Microbaculum marinisediminis: one gene and its partner. The protein of the gene in region 1 interacts with the protein of each later gene in a pairwise test. Links are inferred from orthologs where the notes say so. Each region holds a gene or a part of one and is shown in the gene's direction. Other genes may lie near its edges.

Region 1 (7,141 bases):
GTTTCCTGACAGGCTGTCGCCTGACGGCATCCGCCGGCCGGAATCGGAAAAAGGGGAGGCCTGGCCTCCCCTTTTTTGCCCTCAGCGAAGGGTGTTTCAGCCTTTCTTAAGCCGCTCCGCCCACCATTCGCCGCCGAAGTGTTACCCCAACCGGCGCGTGGAAGCGCGAACGGACGTCAAGCATGACCGCCGACCCTCAGGCCCTGGAGCAGGTGAAATCCTATCTCGCGACGTTGTCGCCGCGGTTGCGCGCGAAGCTCGTCAGCGAGATCGAGGCACAGCGCCTGAACGGCGGCGCCGACGCGGCCCAGGAGGTCGTCCTCGACCTGCTGCGCGGCGTCATGCGGGCCGAAACGGCGCAAGCCAGGCGATCGGGTACGCCGGAACGGGTGTTCAGCGAGCCGCTGGAGCCGTTCCTGGTGGACGAAGTCGGTTCGCGGAAGCTTGAGGGCATCATCGCCCGCCAGTCGCTCGATGCGCTGTGGCGCTGGCTGCAGCGCCAGGACGCGATCGGCGCGGCCCTGCACCGGGCGACCGCGGACGCCAACGCGGCCCTGCTTGCGGGCGACGACGAACGCGCCGCGGGCATCATGGCGGGCCTGCGCGCCGACATCGTGCCCGTCATCGAGGCAGCCCTGGCGGAGGTGGCCGACGATCCGCGCGGGCAGATGAAGTTCGCCATGCAGCTTGATGGCCAGCGCGGCTTCGACGACCTGCGGGACATCGTGACGGTGATGCGCCTCGAGGCGCGCATCAACAAGGTCGTCGCCAGGCTGCCGGCGACGATCGACGATGTCGACGACGATCTGATCGCGAAGATCGTGCATCGGACCCGGGATGCGGACGGCGATCTGCTCTATCTGCTCCTGCCGGTCTATCGCCGTCTTGCCCATCCCGCCCAGATCATCCGCATCCTCACCGAGTACGAGGACACCGACCAGGGCCGCCGGCTTGTCGAGAGCCGCTTCGCGCCCTGCGCCGAGATCGTGCTGACCGACGTGGAGCTCGCCGCCGACCGGATCGCCGCCCATATGGGCCGCCCGAGCGAGTTCGACCGGCTCCTGGTGGCGATCAAGCGATTCTACACCCTCGCCAACGGCCTCGGCGTCGCGATCGAGCTGGACGACGCGACCGGCTGGCTGCGGCGCCTTACCGACCAGCGCAAGCGCGCCTCCGAGATCTTGTCGGCCGAGGTCCAGACCATTCCCGGCGCGGTGCGCCGCGCGATGCGGCCGCGCCGCCGCGACGGCGAGCCCGCCGCCGCCTCCCAGGACGACATCCAGGACGCCGAACACGCGGTGCGGCTCATGGTCGCGCTCAAGCCCTATCGCGGCGAGCTCGCCGTCAACGCGTTGCTCGGCTCCGTGGTCGGCCAGGTCGAGACATTTGTCGAGGCGGCGAATGCCGCGATCCTCCACGACATCCGCAAGTCGAGCGGTAGCGCGCTGGCCGCCGCGCGCCGCGATCTCGACGTCGCCGTGCGCATCAACACCGTGGTCTTCGGCGAAACCTACGCCTCCCTGCTCAAGCGCTCCGGCGATGCCGCCGGCCCCGTGCCCAGCCGTTTCGATCTGTACGAAGAAGACGACGCGGACGGCGAGGCCGGCGACGCCTCCGCCGCGGCCTGACCCGCCCACGCTCGATTCCCACGGCCCGATCGCCCACGCCGCGATCTCCTACGCCCTGATCCCCCACGCCTGATCCGCCGCACACTGATCCACCGCCCCAGGGCCCGGCGGGGCCGGGCTCGCGACCCGCTCCATCCCGTCTCCGCATTCCCCCGCGATAGCTGACCCACGCGATTGTTACGCCGGTGCGACGGTTTTGCGGTTTCGCAAAACGGTGACGACGCGCTATCTAGGCATCGTCGGGCGGACCCCTTCCGCCCCCGGACGGAGCGCACCTATGGTCCTTTGGGTGGTTTTCGCGGTTATGACCGGCGTCGCCATATTGGCGGTGCTGGCGCCGTTGACGCGAGGCCGCTCGCCCGCGCGGAGCGGGCAGGAGTCCGATCTGGCCGTCTACAAGGACCAGTTGCGCGAAATCGACGCCGATCTTGCGCGCGGCGTGATCGATGCCTCCGAGGCCGAGGCAGCACGCGCCGAGGTCGGCCGCCGGCTTCTGGCCGCCGACCGGGCCGCCCGGGACGCGCGGGTCAGCGCCGCTCCGGTATCGCGGGCGGCGGTCACGGCCGTCATCGTGCTGGTGCCGGCCATCAGCCTCGGTACCTATCTCGTGCTCGGCTCCCCCAATCTCCCCGGCCAGCCGCTGTCGGCGCGCATGGAGCGCCCGCCGCAGGAGCAGGACGTCGAGATCCTGATCGCCCGCGTGGAGGACCACCTTGCGAACGAACCTGAGGACGGGCGCGGCTGGGAGGTGCTGGCACCGGTCTACATGCGGCTCGGCCGCTTCGACGAGTCCGTCAACGCCTACGCCAATGCCCTGCGGCTGCTCGGCTCGACCGCGGAGCGCGAGGCCGACTACGGCGAGGCGCTCGTGACCGCCCGCGACGGCGTCGTCAGCGAAGAGGCGCGTGCCGCCTTCGCCCGCGCGCTGAAGCTCGATCCGAGGATGCCGAGGGCGCGGTACTTCGTCGCGATCGCGGCCGAACAGGACGGCGATACGGACACGGCGAAACGGCTCTGGCGTGCGCTTCTGCTGGATTCCCCGGCCGGTGCGCCGTGGCGCGCGACGGTGGAACAGCGGCTGGCGGCGCTGGACGGCCCGAATGCCCCAGATCCCAGCGCCCTAGGTCCCAGTGCCGAGGACATTGCCGCCGCCCAGGATATGTCGGCCGAAGATCGCGGCCAGATGGTCGCCGGCATGGTCGAGCGTCTGGCCGGCCGCCTGGCCGAGGACGGCAAGGATCTCGAGGGTTGGTTGAGGCTGGCGCGCGCCTATGTTGTGCTGGGCGACCCCGACAAGGCCCGCGAGGCCCTGGCTTCGGCGCGGGAAAATTTCCCGGACGACGCGGCGGCGGCCGGCCGGATCGACGACGCGGTCAGGTCGCTCGGGCTCGGAAGCACGTGAGCGCCGCCATGACGTCGCAATATTGGTCGTGAGGCGGATAGAGAGGTTGAAACGCGAATGACCCGCAAGCAGCGTCGCCTGGTTCTGATCGGCGTGGCCGGCGTCGTCCTGTTTTCCGCCGTCGGGCTGATGCTGGCGGCGTTCCAGGACAATATCGTCTTCTTCAACAGTCCCAGCGACGTCATCGCCAACAAGACGGCGCCGGGCAAGCGCATCCGGCTCGGCGGCCTCGTCGAGGACGGCAGCGTCCAGCGCATGGACGGCACCACGGTGCGCTTCACCGTCACCGACACCGCCAACGTGATGCCGGTGGTCTATACCGGCCTGCTGCCGGACCTGTTCCGTGAAGGGCAGGGCGTGGTCACCGAAGGCGCGATCGGCGCGGACGGGGTCTTCGTCGCCGACACCGTGCTTGCCAAGCACGACGAGAACTACATGCCGCGCGAGGTCGCCGACGCGCTCAAGCAGGACGGCCACTGGATGGGCGAGGAGCAGGCCCAGTGAACGGGACCGTCCGCGCCCGCCGCCCCAGGGCCGCCATCCGAGCCGCGATAGGGGCTTTGGTGGCGACGGGGACAAGCGACGGCACAGTCGCGCGCGAACGGACGACGAAGTCGAAGATGCGCCCTGGGATGCGCCCTGGACAGGCTCCAGGTGGCGCTGCGAGGATTGCCGCCAACCTGGAAGGGAAATAGCCGTGGTTCCGGAGATCGGCCATTACGCTCTCGTTCTGGCGTTCGCGCTGGCGCTGGTGCAATCGGTGCTGCCCCTGTGGGGCGCGCGGCGCGGCGATCAGGCGCTGATGTCGGTGGCGCCGCCGGCGGCCGTCGGCCAGTTCCTCCTCGTGCTGGTGGCCTTCCTGATGCTGATGGTCGCCTATCTCCAGTCCGACTTCTCGGTGGTCAACGTCTGGGAGAACTCCCATTCGGCCAAGCCGCTCTTGTTCAAGATTTCCGGCGTGTGGGGCAACCACGAGGGCTCTATGGTCCTGTGGGTGCTGATCCTCGCCTTCTTCGGCGCCTTGGTCGCGCTCTTCGGCGTCAACCTGCCCGATACCCTGCGCGCGACCGTCCTGTCGGTGCAGGCCTGGATCGCGGCGGTCTTCCTGCTGTTCATCCTGGGCACCTCCAACCCGTTCCTGCGCATTCTCAATCCGCCGGCGGAGGGCAGCGACCTCAATCCGATCCTGCAGGACGTCGGACTGGCGATCCATCCGCCGCTACTCTACGGCGGCTATGTCGGCTTCTCGATCGCCTTCTCCTTCGCCGTCGCCGCGCTGATCGAGGGGCGCGTCGATGCCGCCTGGGCGCGCTGGGTGCGGCCGTGGACGCTGGCCGCCTGGTGCTTCCTGACGCTGGGCATCTCGGTGGGCTCCTACTGGGCCTACTACGAGCTCGGCTGGGGCGGCTGGTGGTTCTGGGACCCGGTCGAGAACGCCTCGTTCATGCCCTGGCTCGCCGGCACGGCGCTGCTGCACTCGGCGATCGTCATGGAAAAGCGCAACGCGCTGAAGATCTGGACGATCCTGCTCGCCATCCTGACCTTCTCGCTGAGCCTGCTGGGCACCTTCCTGGTGCGCTCCGGCGTGCTGACTTCCGTCCACACCTTCGCCTCCGACCCGACCCGCGGCGTGTTCATCCTCGCCATCCTGGTCCTCGCCGTCGGCGGGGCGCTGACGCTGTTCGCCTGGCGCGCGGGATCGTTGCAGACCGGCGGCGTCTTCGCCCCGATCAGCCGTGAGGGCGCGCTGGTGCTCAACAACCTGCTGCTGACGGCTGCCTGCGGCGTGGTCCTGGTCGGCACCCTCTATCCGCTGGCGCTCGAGGCCGTGACCGGCGACAAGATCTCGGTCGGCCCGCCGTTCTTCGACGCGACCTTCGCCCCGATCATGGTGCCGCTGCTGATCGCGGTGCCGTTCGGGCCGATGCTGGCCTGGAAGCGCGGCGATCTCTATGCCGCCACGCAGCGCCTGATGGTCGCCGCCGGCATCGCGCTCGCCGTCATGATCGGCGCCTACGCCTACGCCTATGGCGGCCCCGTGCTGGCCCCGGTCGGCATCGGCATCGGCGCCTGGCTGATCCTCGGCGCGATCTCGGAGATCACCTTTCGCTCGAAGCTGTTTTCCAGTCCGCTCGCCACCGGCCTGCGCCGCGCCGCCGGCCTGCCGCGCTCGGCCTGGGGAACGGCGCTCGCCCATATGGGGGTCGGCGTCACCGTCATCGGCATCGTCGCGGTGACGGCCTACGAGACCGAGACGATCGTCGCGATGAAGCCTGGCGACACGATCGACGTCGCCGGATACGAGCTCACCCTGGACGGCTTCTCGCCGTTCCAGGGACCGAACTACCGCGACCAGGTCGGCCATATCACGGTGCGCAGGGGCGGCGCCGAGATCGGCGTGCTCAATCCCACCCGCCGCGTCTACCTGGCCAGCGGCCAGCCGACGACGGAAACCGGCATCCGCACCATGGGCTTCAGCCAGCTCTACGTTTCGCTGGGCGAGGGCAGCGGCGACGGCTCGGTCGCCGTGCGCGCCTATTACAAGCCGCTGGTGACGCTGATCTGGCTCGGCACCATCTTCATGACCGTCGGCGGCGTGGTGTCGCTGTCCGACCGGCGCCTGCGGGTCGGCGCGCCGCGTCGGGCCCGCGCGCGGGCTCCGGTCCCGGCGGAGTAGGTCCCATGCGCCGCCTTGTTCTCGCCCTTGCCGTCTTCGCCGCGCTTGCCGGTCCCGCCGCGGCTGTCCAGCCCGACGAGATCCTCGACGATCCGAAGCTGGAGGCGCGCGCGCGCGACATCTCGGCGGGGCTGCGCTGCCTCGTCTGCCAGAACCAGTCGATCGACGATTCCGATGCCCCGCTCGCCCGCGACCTTCGTATCCTGGTGCGCGAGCGGCTGCAGACCGGCGACAGCGATCGCCAGGTCGTCGACTACATCGTCGACCGCTACGGCGAGTTCGTGTTGCTCAATCCGCGCCTTTCCGCCCATACGCTGATCCTGTGGGCGGCGCCGGTGGTGCTGCTCGTCTTCGGCGCGATCGGCGTGTTCGTCGCCGCCCGCCGCCGCCGCGCCGATCCGGCCAGTCTCACCGACGACGAGAAACGGCGCATCGAGGCGCTGCTCGAGGCGCAGGACTAAAGCGCCGGCGGCCCGATACCTCCCATTCTGGCGCCTCCCGTTCCGCCACCTCCCGTCCCGCCGCAAGCCCCCGATCAGTCCGGCACGATCCCCTTCACCGCCCAGGCCCGCGCCGCCAGGAGGATTTCGCCGTCCGGCCCGGTCGGCAGCTTTGCCCGGACGGCGTCCCGGATCGCGTTGCGCGTATCCTCGTTCAGGGACATGCAGTATTTCGGGGCCGACCCCGTTCCGCCGAGGAACGGCGCCCAGTAGTCGTCGAACGTTTCGAAGGGCGTCGCGATGTCGATGGCTTCGACGGCGACCTCTTGCAGGCCGGCGGTCCGGAACGCCCCGGCGAGGGGGGCGGGCCTGCATATCGGGGCGCGGATGCCATCGTCGTAGTCGGCGGAGGCCGGATCGAAGTCGATGGCCGTATCGAAGAAGTACCGCATGATCTGCATGTGGCCGGCGTAGTCCCATACATAGGCCGAGACGGTGCCGCCGGGCCGGACGACCCGGGCCTTTTCGCAAATGACGCGGGCGTTGTCGGGAACGAAGTTGAGCACCAGGCCGCTGACGGCCACGTCGAAACGGTCGTCCGGTTCCTCGATCCGCATCGCGCTGCCGACCGAAAACGCCGCCGCGGGCACCCGTGTTCTCGCAAAATCGACATACGGCTGCGCCGGGTCGATGCCGTGCAGTTCTTCCGGATCGCACGCGCCTGCGATCACCGCGGACAGTTCTCCGGTCCCGCAACCGACATCGAGCCAGCTTTTCCCGCCGTCGATACCAAGCCAGTCGAGATAGATCGGTGCGATCTTCCTGCTCCACCGGCCCATGTAGTTCTCATAGGTGTCGGTGGCTCCCCAGAGGTCGGGTTTGTCGGTGGGCATAGGACCTCCCGGATGGCGGCAACGATCGTGCCGGGGCGCGAACAGGGGCGGAATTCCTTCGGACCGGCCAGGCGTCTGGCTTCCGGCATGGGCTGGTCACG
Region 2 (7,149 bases), on another replicon or contig:
CGTAGAACTCGACGAACTTGCCGACCACGCCCTTCTGGCGCAGCATCTGGGTGACGGTCAGCACCAAGTCGGTCGCCGTCACGCCCTCCTTGAGCTTGCCCGTCAGCTTGAAGCCGATCACCTCGGGGATCAGCATCGAGATCGGCTGGCCGAGCATCGCGGCCTCAGCCTCGATGCCGCCGACGCCCCAGCCCAGCACCGACAGGCCGTTGACCATCGTCGTGTGGCTGTCCGTGCCCACCAGCGTGTCCGGGAAAGCCTGCTCCACGGTATTGGTCTTGCCCTTGGCGTCCTTGGTCTTGAACTTCTTGGTCCAGACGGTCTGGCCGAGATACTCCAGGTTCACCTGGTGGCAGATGCCGGTTCCGGGCGGCACCACGCGGAAGTTGTCGAACGCTTCCTGACCCCAGCGCAGGAAGCGGTAGCGCTCGCCGTTGCGCTCGTATTCACGATCGACGTTGACCTTGAAGGCGCGCTGGTTGCCGAACGCGTCGACGATCACCGAGTGGTCGATGACCAGATCCACCGGCACCAGCGGATTGATCTTCTTGGGATCGCCGCCGAGCGCGGTCATGGCGTCGCGCATCGCGGCGAGGTCGACGATCGCCGGCACGCCGGTGAAGTCCTGCATCAGCACGCGCGCCGGGCGGAAGGCGATCTCGCGGTCGGACGACCGCTTGCGCAGCCAGCTCGCCATCGCCTTGATATCGGCCTTCTTGACGGTGCGCCCGTCCTCGTTGCGCAGCAGGTTCTCCAGAAGGACCTTGAGCGAATAGGGAAGCGAGGAGATGTCCTTGAGACCGTTCTTCTCGGCCGCCTTGAGGCTGAAATACTCGTAGGTCTTGTTGCCGACCTTGAGGGTCTTGCGGGCTTTGAAACTGTCGAGGGAGGTGGAGGTCACTGCGTCGGCCTCTTGCGTTCGGGGGTTCAGGGCGAGATGGGGCAGCGTCCACGGTGCGCAATATGACCACGACTTACGTCGCAGGCGCCGGCCCGACTTGCCGGGTATATAGAGAATTTCTAAGAGTGGTGCCAATACGACGTGAGAAAGGCGAGGCCCGTCCCGCACATGGCGACCCGATCGCGCGCCCGATACAGATCCGCATGAGGCCGTCACCATGAAGCTGGTGGGAGACGATCTCGCGTGCGTGCGCGGCGGCCGCGAGGTGTTTTCCGGCCTCGGTTTCGCGGTCGATGCCGGCGAGCTTCTGGTGCTGCGCGGCCCCAACGGCGCCGGCAAGTCGTCGCTCTTGCGCCTCGTCGCCGGGCTGGTGCCCGTGAGCGCGGGCCGGCTCCGCCTCGACGGTGCCGCCGAGGACGTGCCGGTCGGCGAGTACGCCCACTATGTCGGCCATCTCGACGCGCTGAAGCCCGCGCTCACCGTTGCCGAGAACCTCGGCTTCTGGGCCGGGATGCTCGGCCGGCGCAAGGCCGATACAGGCACTGCGCTCGCGGAGGTCGGCCTTGCCGCGCTCGCCGACTTTCCCGCCGGCATCCTGTCGGCCGGCCAGCGCCGGCGCCTTGCGCTCGCCCGCCTGATCGCCTGCGAGCGGCCGCTGTGGCTGCTGGACGAGCCGACGACGGCGATCGACGCGCAGGCGCGTGCGCGCCTATTCGACCTGATTCGCGCCCATCTCGCCGGCGGCGGCCTGGCACTCGTGGCGACCCATGACGCGCTGCCCTTCGAGACGCGGGTGCTGGAGATGGGCGGCCCCGCGCCAAACCCGGCCCGGAACGATGCCGGCGCTGAAACGGGTGCCGATACTGGAGGGGACGCGACATGACCGGCGCCGTCGCCGCCCTGTTCCGCCGCGAGATCCGCCTGTCGCTGCGCGTCGGCGGCGGCGCCATGATGGGCGCGGTGTTCTTTCTGATCGTCATCGCGCTGATGCCCTTCGCCATCGGCCCCGACCTGAACCTCCTGAAGCGGGTCGGCCCGGCGGTCCTCTGGATAGGCGCGCTGCTGGCCACCCTGATCGGCCTCGACCGGCTGTTCCAGGCCGATCACGAGGACGGCTCGCTCGACCTCCTGACCATGACCGAGACGCCGCTCGTCGTCATCGTCGCGGTGAAGGCGATCGCCCACTGGGTGACGACCGGCCTGCCGCTGGTCGTCGCCGCGCCGCTGCTCGGGCTGATGCTCAACGTCGATCCCGCCGCCCTCGGCGCCGTCGCGCTGACGCTTCTGGTCGGCACGCCGGCGCTGACCTTCCTGGGCGCCATCGGCGCGGCCCTGACGGTGGCGCTGCGCCGCGGCGGCCTGCTGGTTCCGGTGACGGTCTTGCCGCTGACGGTGCCCGTGCTCATCTTCGGCGTCGGCGCGACGGACGCGGCGATCACCGGCCCGGTGCCGATGTCGACGCCGCTTCTGGTCCTTGCCGCGTTGACGCTTCTGAGCCTCGTTCTCGCCCCGATCGCCGCCGCCGCGGCGCTGAAACTGGCGCTGGAGTAGGAATAGCCGTGCCGCGACGTTGTTTCGTATCTCAGTTCCGCCGAACTTTGTGCCATAACAGGCGGCGAAGGATCGCGTGATGATCGAACTCGCCAACCCGACCCGATTCATGGCGTACTCCGAACGCCTGCTGCCCTGGCTGTGGGCCGCGGCCGCGCTTGTCTGCGCGCTCGGCCTTTTCCTGGCCTTCCGCGCGCCCGCCGACTACCAGCAGGGCGAGACCGTGCTGATCATGTACATCCACGTGCCGGCCGCCTGGCTGGCGATGATGTGCTATTCGATCGTCGCCGTGTCGTCGCTGGGCACGCTGGTCTGGCGCCACCCGCTCGCCGACGTCTCGGCCAAGGCCGCAGCCCCGATCGGCGCCGCCTTCACCTTCCTGGCGCTGGTCACCGGCTCGCTGTGGGGCAAGCCGATGTGGGGCACCTGGTGGGTGTGGGACGCGCGCCTGACCTCGGTGCTGATCCTGTTCCTGATGTATCTCGGCCTGATCGCGCTATGGCGCGCCTTCGACGATCCCGCCCGCGCCGCGCGGCCCGTCGCGATCCTGGCGCTGGTCGGCTTCGTCAACATCCCGATTATCAAGTTCTCGGTCGACTGGTGGAACACCCTGCACCAGCCCGCCAGCGTCTTCCGCCTCGACGGGCCGACGATCGATTCCTCGATGCTGTATCCGCTTCTGACCATGGGCGTCGGCTATACGCTCCTGTTCTTCGCCCTACATACCGCGGCCATGCGCAACGAGGTGATGCGCCGCCGGGTCCGGGCGCTGCGCGTCAGGGCGGCCGGCGCGCTGGCGCCCGCGCAATGACCAGATCGAGGAGCTGAGCCAATGGTCGACCATCTCGGATTCATCGTCGCCGCCTATGCCCTGACCGCCACCGTGCTGCTCGGCCTCGTCGTCTGGGTGGTCGCCGACGGCCGCGTCCAGAAGGCGGCGCTGGCCGAACTCGACAGGCGCGGCGTGCGCCGCGCGGGCGGCAACCGATGACCGCCGAGGACACCGCTCCCGGAAAGTCGGGGCCCGGGAATCCGGCGCCCGAGAAATCCGCGCCCGCGAAAGCCGCCAGACCGAAGCGCTCGCTGCTCGGCCGCATCGTCGTCGCCACGCCGCTGGTGGTGTTCGCGGGTCTCGCCGGGCTGTTCCTGTTCCGCCTCTATGCCGGTGACCCGAGCGTCGTGCCCTCCGCCCTGATCGGCCGCGAGGTGCCCCAATTCAGCCTCCCCGCCCTCGACGGCCTGGTGGAGGACGGCAAGGCGGTGCCGGGCTTTTCGACCGACGACCTCAAGGGCCAGGGCGTGACCGTGGTCAATGTCTGGGCGTCGTGGTGCGTGCCCTGCCGCGAGGAGCATCCCTTCATCGAGGCCCTGGGCGAGGACGACCGCTTCCGCGTCTTCGGCCTCAACTACAAGGACGGCGCCGACAACGCCCGCCGCTTCCTCGGCCGCTACGGCAATCCGTTCGATGCCGTCGGCGCCGACGAGAAGGGCCGCGTCGGCATCGACTGGGGCGTCTACGGCGTGCCCGAGACCTTCGTCGTCGACAACGACGGCCGCATCGTCTTCAAGCATGTCGGCCCGCTCAACGCGCGCTCGCTGGCCGACCGGCTGATGCCCGAAATCGAGAAGGCGCTGAAGCCGAAGCCCTCTTCCTGATGAAGCACTCGTCGTGACACCGCGTCGGACGGATTGATTTTGCCGCGCGCTTGACGGCACCATTTCACGTCATGAGCGATCTCGAGCCCGACTTCCACCACACCGTCCCGCCCGGCGACACGCTGGAGCGGCGCGTGTGCACGCGCTGCGGCTTTGTCCACTACGACAATCCCAAGGTCGTCGTCGGCTCGGTGGTCCGGTCGCAGGGCGGGATCCTGCTCTGCCGCCGCGCGATCTTCCCCCGCCGCGGCTTCTGGACGATCCCCGCCGGCTATCTGGAACTGAACGAAGCCCCCGATGCCGGCGCCCGCCGCGAGGCGTTCGAGGAGGCCAACGCCGAGATCGCCATTTCCGGCATCCTCGCCGTCTATTCGGTGCCGCGGTTGTCGCAGGTGCAGGTGATCTTCCAGGCGACGCTCGCCGGCGGTTTCTCGCCCGGCGCGGAAAGCCTGGAGGTGAAGCTGTTCGACTGGGCCGACATCCCCTGGGACGAGCTCGCCTTCCCGTCGGTGCACTGGGCGCTGGGCCACGACAGGGCGAGCGAACTCGGCGAGGCCGCCCCGCCCTTCGTCAACCCGCAAGGCCAGACCGGCGACCTGTTTCCCGGCGGCAAGCCGCTGACCCGGTAGGCGGCTCAGGCCTTCTCGGCCTCGTCCTCCAGCCCGTATTTCTTCAGAAGCGGCAGCTGCGCCACGGCGAACAGCATGGTGATCGGCATGATGCCGAACACCTTGAAGCTGACCCAGAAGTCGGTGGAGAAGTTGCGCCAGACGACCTCGTTCAGCACCGCCAGGAAGACGAAGAAGACCGCCCAGCGCCAGGTGATGACGCGCCAGCCCTCCTCGCTGAGCTGGAACACGGTGCCGAAGGCGTATTTGAGCAGCGTGCGGCGGAAATAGAGCCCGGCGACCAGGATCCCGGCGAAGGCGAGGTTCACGATGGTCGGCTTCATCTTGATGAAGACGTCGTCCTGCAGCCACAGCGTCAGCCCGCCGAACACGGTGACGAAGACCGCCGTGACCAGCGGCATCACCGGCACGTTGCGCAGGATGATCCACGAGATCGCAACCGAGATCAGCGTCGCCGGGATGAACAGGCCGGTCGCCCAGAAGATGCCGAGCTTCCAGTTGCCGATGAAGAAGATGACGAGCGGGCCGAGCTCCAGCGCCGGGCGCACCCATTCCGGCGGGCCGGGATGGCGTTCGACGGTTTCGGGACGGGTCATGGCTGGAAACTCCCGATGCGTCCTTTGGGGGATACAGGCAGAGCGGCGGCGCGATCCGCCCCCGAGGGCAGGCGCCGGCGCGGCGTCACGTCACGGTTCCCGGCCGGCATCGCCGCCCTCCGTCGCATCGCCGTCGATCGCCTCTCCGACGATCGCGCGGGCGAACTCGCTCGCCGTGAACGGGTGCAGGTCGTCGACGCCCTCACCGACGCCGATGACGTGGACCGGCAGGCCGTGCTTGGCGGCGATGGCGACCAGGATGCCGCCGCGCGCGGTGCCGTCGAGCTTGGTCATCGCCAGCCCGGTGACGCCGCAGACCTGGCGGAAGATCTCCGTCTGGTTCATGGCGTTCTGGCCCGTCGTCGCGTCGAGCACCAGCAGGACGTCGTGCGGCGCGGTCTCGTCCTGCTTCCTGATGACGCGGACGATCTTCTCCAGTTCCGCCATCAGCTCGGTGCGGTTCTGAAGCCGCCCGGCGGTGTCGATCATCACCACGTCGGCCTGCGCCGCGCGCGCCTGCTGCAACGCCTCGAAGGCGAGCGCGGAGGCGTCCGAGCCCTGCTCGCGGGCGACCACGGTCGCGCCGGTGCGCTCGCCCCAGATCTTGAGCTGCTCGATCGCCGCGGCGCGGAACGTGTCGCCGGCGCCGAGCACCACCGACCTGCCCTCGCGGCGGAACTGCGCGGCGAGCTTGCCGATGGTCGTGGTCTTGCCGGCGCCGTTGACGCCGACGACGAGGATCACATGCGGGGACTTCGCCGGATCGATCGCCAGCGGCTTGGCCACCGGCTCCAGCACCGCCTCGATTTCCTGGGCGAGCACGGTGCGCAGCTCGACGTCGTCGATTTCCTTGTCGTAGCGTTCCTTGGCCAGCCGCTCGGTGATGCGCACCGCCGTTTCCACGCCGAGATCGGCCTGGATCAGGATGTCTTCCAGATCCTGCAGCGTCTCGTCGTCGAGCTTGCGCTTGCGGATCAGCGCAGTGAGGTTCTGCCCCAGCGCCGAGGACGACCGCGACAGCCCGGCGCGCAGCCGTTGCAGCCACGAGCGCGGCTTCTCGGTCCCGGACCTACCCGTTTCGGACACGTCCGCCCCGGACTGGTCCGTCGCGGGCTCCGCCGTCCCGGGCTTGTCCGTCCCGGTGGCGACGGCCTGATCTTCCGGAGCCTTGCGGCCGAGCAGCCGGTCCATAAGGCTCGGGCCGGACTTCTCTTCGCTCATGCTGCCGCCATTCCAATGGGGTCTACGCGGGTCTCGAGACGGCGACCGTCATGGCCGGTGACGCGCGCCCTGACGACCGAACCGGACGGCAAGGCCCGGTCGAGCCGGGCGACGGTGAACTGCTCGGTGCGTCCGCTCGTTTCGGTTTCCACCAGCACCAGCCGGTCGCGGCCGATCTCGGCGTCGAGATGGCGTCTCAGCGCCGCCTCGCCTTCCGTCCTGAGCCGCGCCGCGCGCTCCTTGACGAGCCGCCGGTCGACCTGCGGCATGCGCGCCGCCGGGGTGCCGGTGCGCGGTGAGAACGGGAAGACGTGCAGATGCGTCAGGCCGCAATCGGCGACGATCCTCAGCGTGTTCTCGAACATCGCGTCGGTCTCGGTCGGGAAGCCGGCGATCAGATCGGCGCCGAACACCATGTCGGGCCTGAGCCGGCGCACCGCGTCGCAGAACTCCACCGACTGGGCGCGCGAATGCCGCCGCTTCATCCGCTTCAGGATCATGTCGTCGCCGGCCTGCAGCGACAGATGCAGATGCGGCATCAGCCGCTCCTCCTCGGCGATCGCCCGCAGCAGGTCGTCGTCGGCTTCCACCGAAT

What was found.
Region 2: the proteins of ccmE (region 1) and MUB46_RS10550 interact in binary tests that used the Escherichia coli proteins (3 or more experiments, as listed by UniProt). The link is inferred for Microbaculum marinisediminis from one-to-one orthologs.

What each region holds. Positions count from the first base shown.
Region 1 is NZ_JALIDZ010000002.1:346,353-353,493, reverse strand. Bases 2,023-4,810 are described here. They hold ccmE (cytochrome c maturation protein CcmE), read left to right. Parts: upstream 2,023-3,087; coding sequence 3,088-3,534; downstream 3,535-4,810. Other genes in these bases: MUB46_RS04910 (heme lyase CcmF/NrfE family subunit), read left to right, coding at 3,728-4,810; ccmI (c-type cytochrome biogenesis protein CcmI), read left to right, coding at 2,023-3,030. Also shown: MUB46_RS04930 (glycine zipper 2TM domain-containing protein), read left to right, coding at 1-9; MUB46_RS04925 (hypothetical protein), read left to right, coding at 183-1,628; more of ccmI, read left to right, coding at 1,906-2,022; more of MUB46_RS04910, read left to right, coding at 4,811-5,707; MUB46_RS04905 (cytochrome c-type biogenesis protein), read left to right, coding at 5,713-6,168; MUB46_RS04900 (methyltransferase domain-containing protein), read right to left, coding at 6,243-7,040. UniProt on the Escherichia coli protein: Heme chaperone required for the biogenesis of c-type cytochromes. Transiently binds heme delivered by CcmC and transfers the heme to apo-cytochromes in a process facilitated by CcmF and CcmH.
Region 2 is NZ_JALIDZ010000004.1:345,617-352,765, reverse strand. The notes cover bases 1,602-4,397. They hold MUB46_RS10550 (heme ABC transporter permease), read left to right. Parts: upstream 1,602-2,531; coding sequence 2,532-3,263; downstream 3,264-4,397. Other genes in these bases: MUB46_RS10535 (NUDIX hydrolase), read left to right, coding at 4,180-4,397; MUB46_RS10540 (DsbE family thiol:disulfide interchange protein), read left to right, coding at 3,440-4,108; ccmD (heme exporter protein CcmD), read left to right, coding at 3,285-3,443; ccmB (heme exporter protein CcmB), read left to right, coding at 1,781-2,452; ccmA (heme ABC exporter ATP-binding protein CcmA), read left to right, coding at 1,602-1,784. Outside these bases: aconitate hydratase AcnA, read right to left, coding at 1-901; more of ccmA, read left to right, coding at 1,119-1,601; more of MUB46_RS10535, read left to right, coding at 4,398-4,737; MUB46_RS10530 (septation protein A), read right to left, coding at 4,743-5,333; signal recognition particle-docking protein FtsY, read right to left, coding at 5,424-6,554; tRNA (N(6)-L-threonylcarbamoyladenosine(37)-C(2))-methylthiotransferase MtaB, read right to left, coding at 6,551-7,149. UniProt on the Escherichia coli protein: Required for the export of heme to the periplasm for the biogenesis of c-type cytochromes.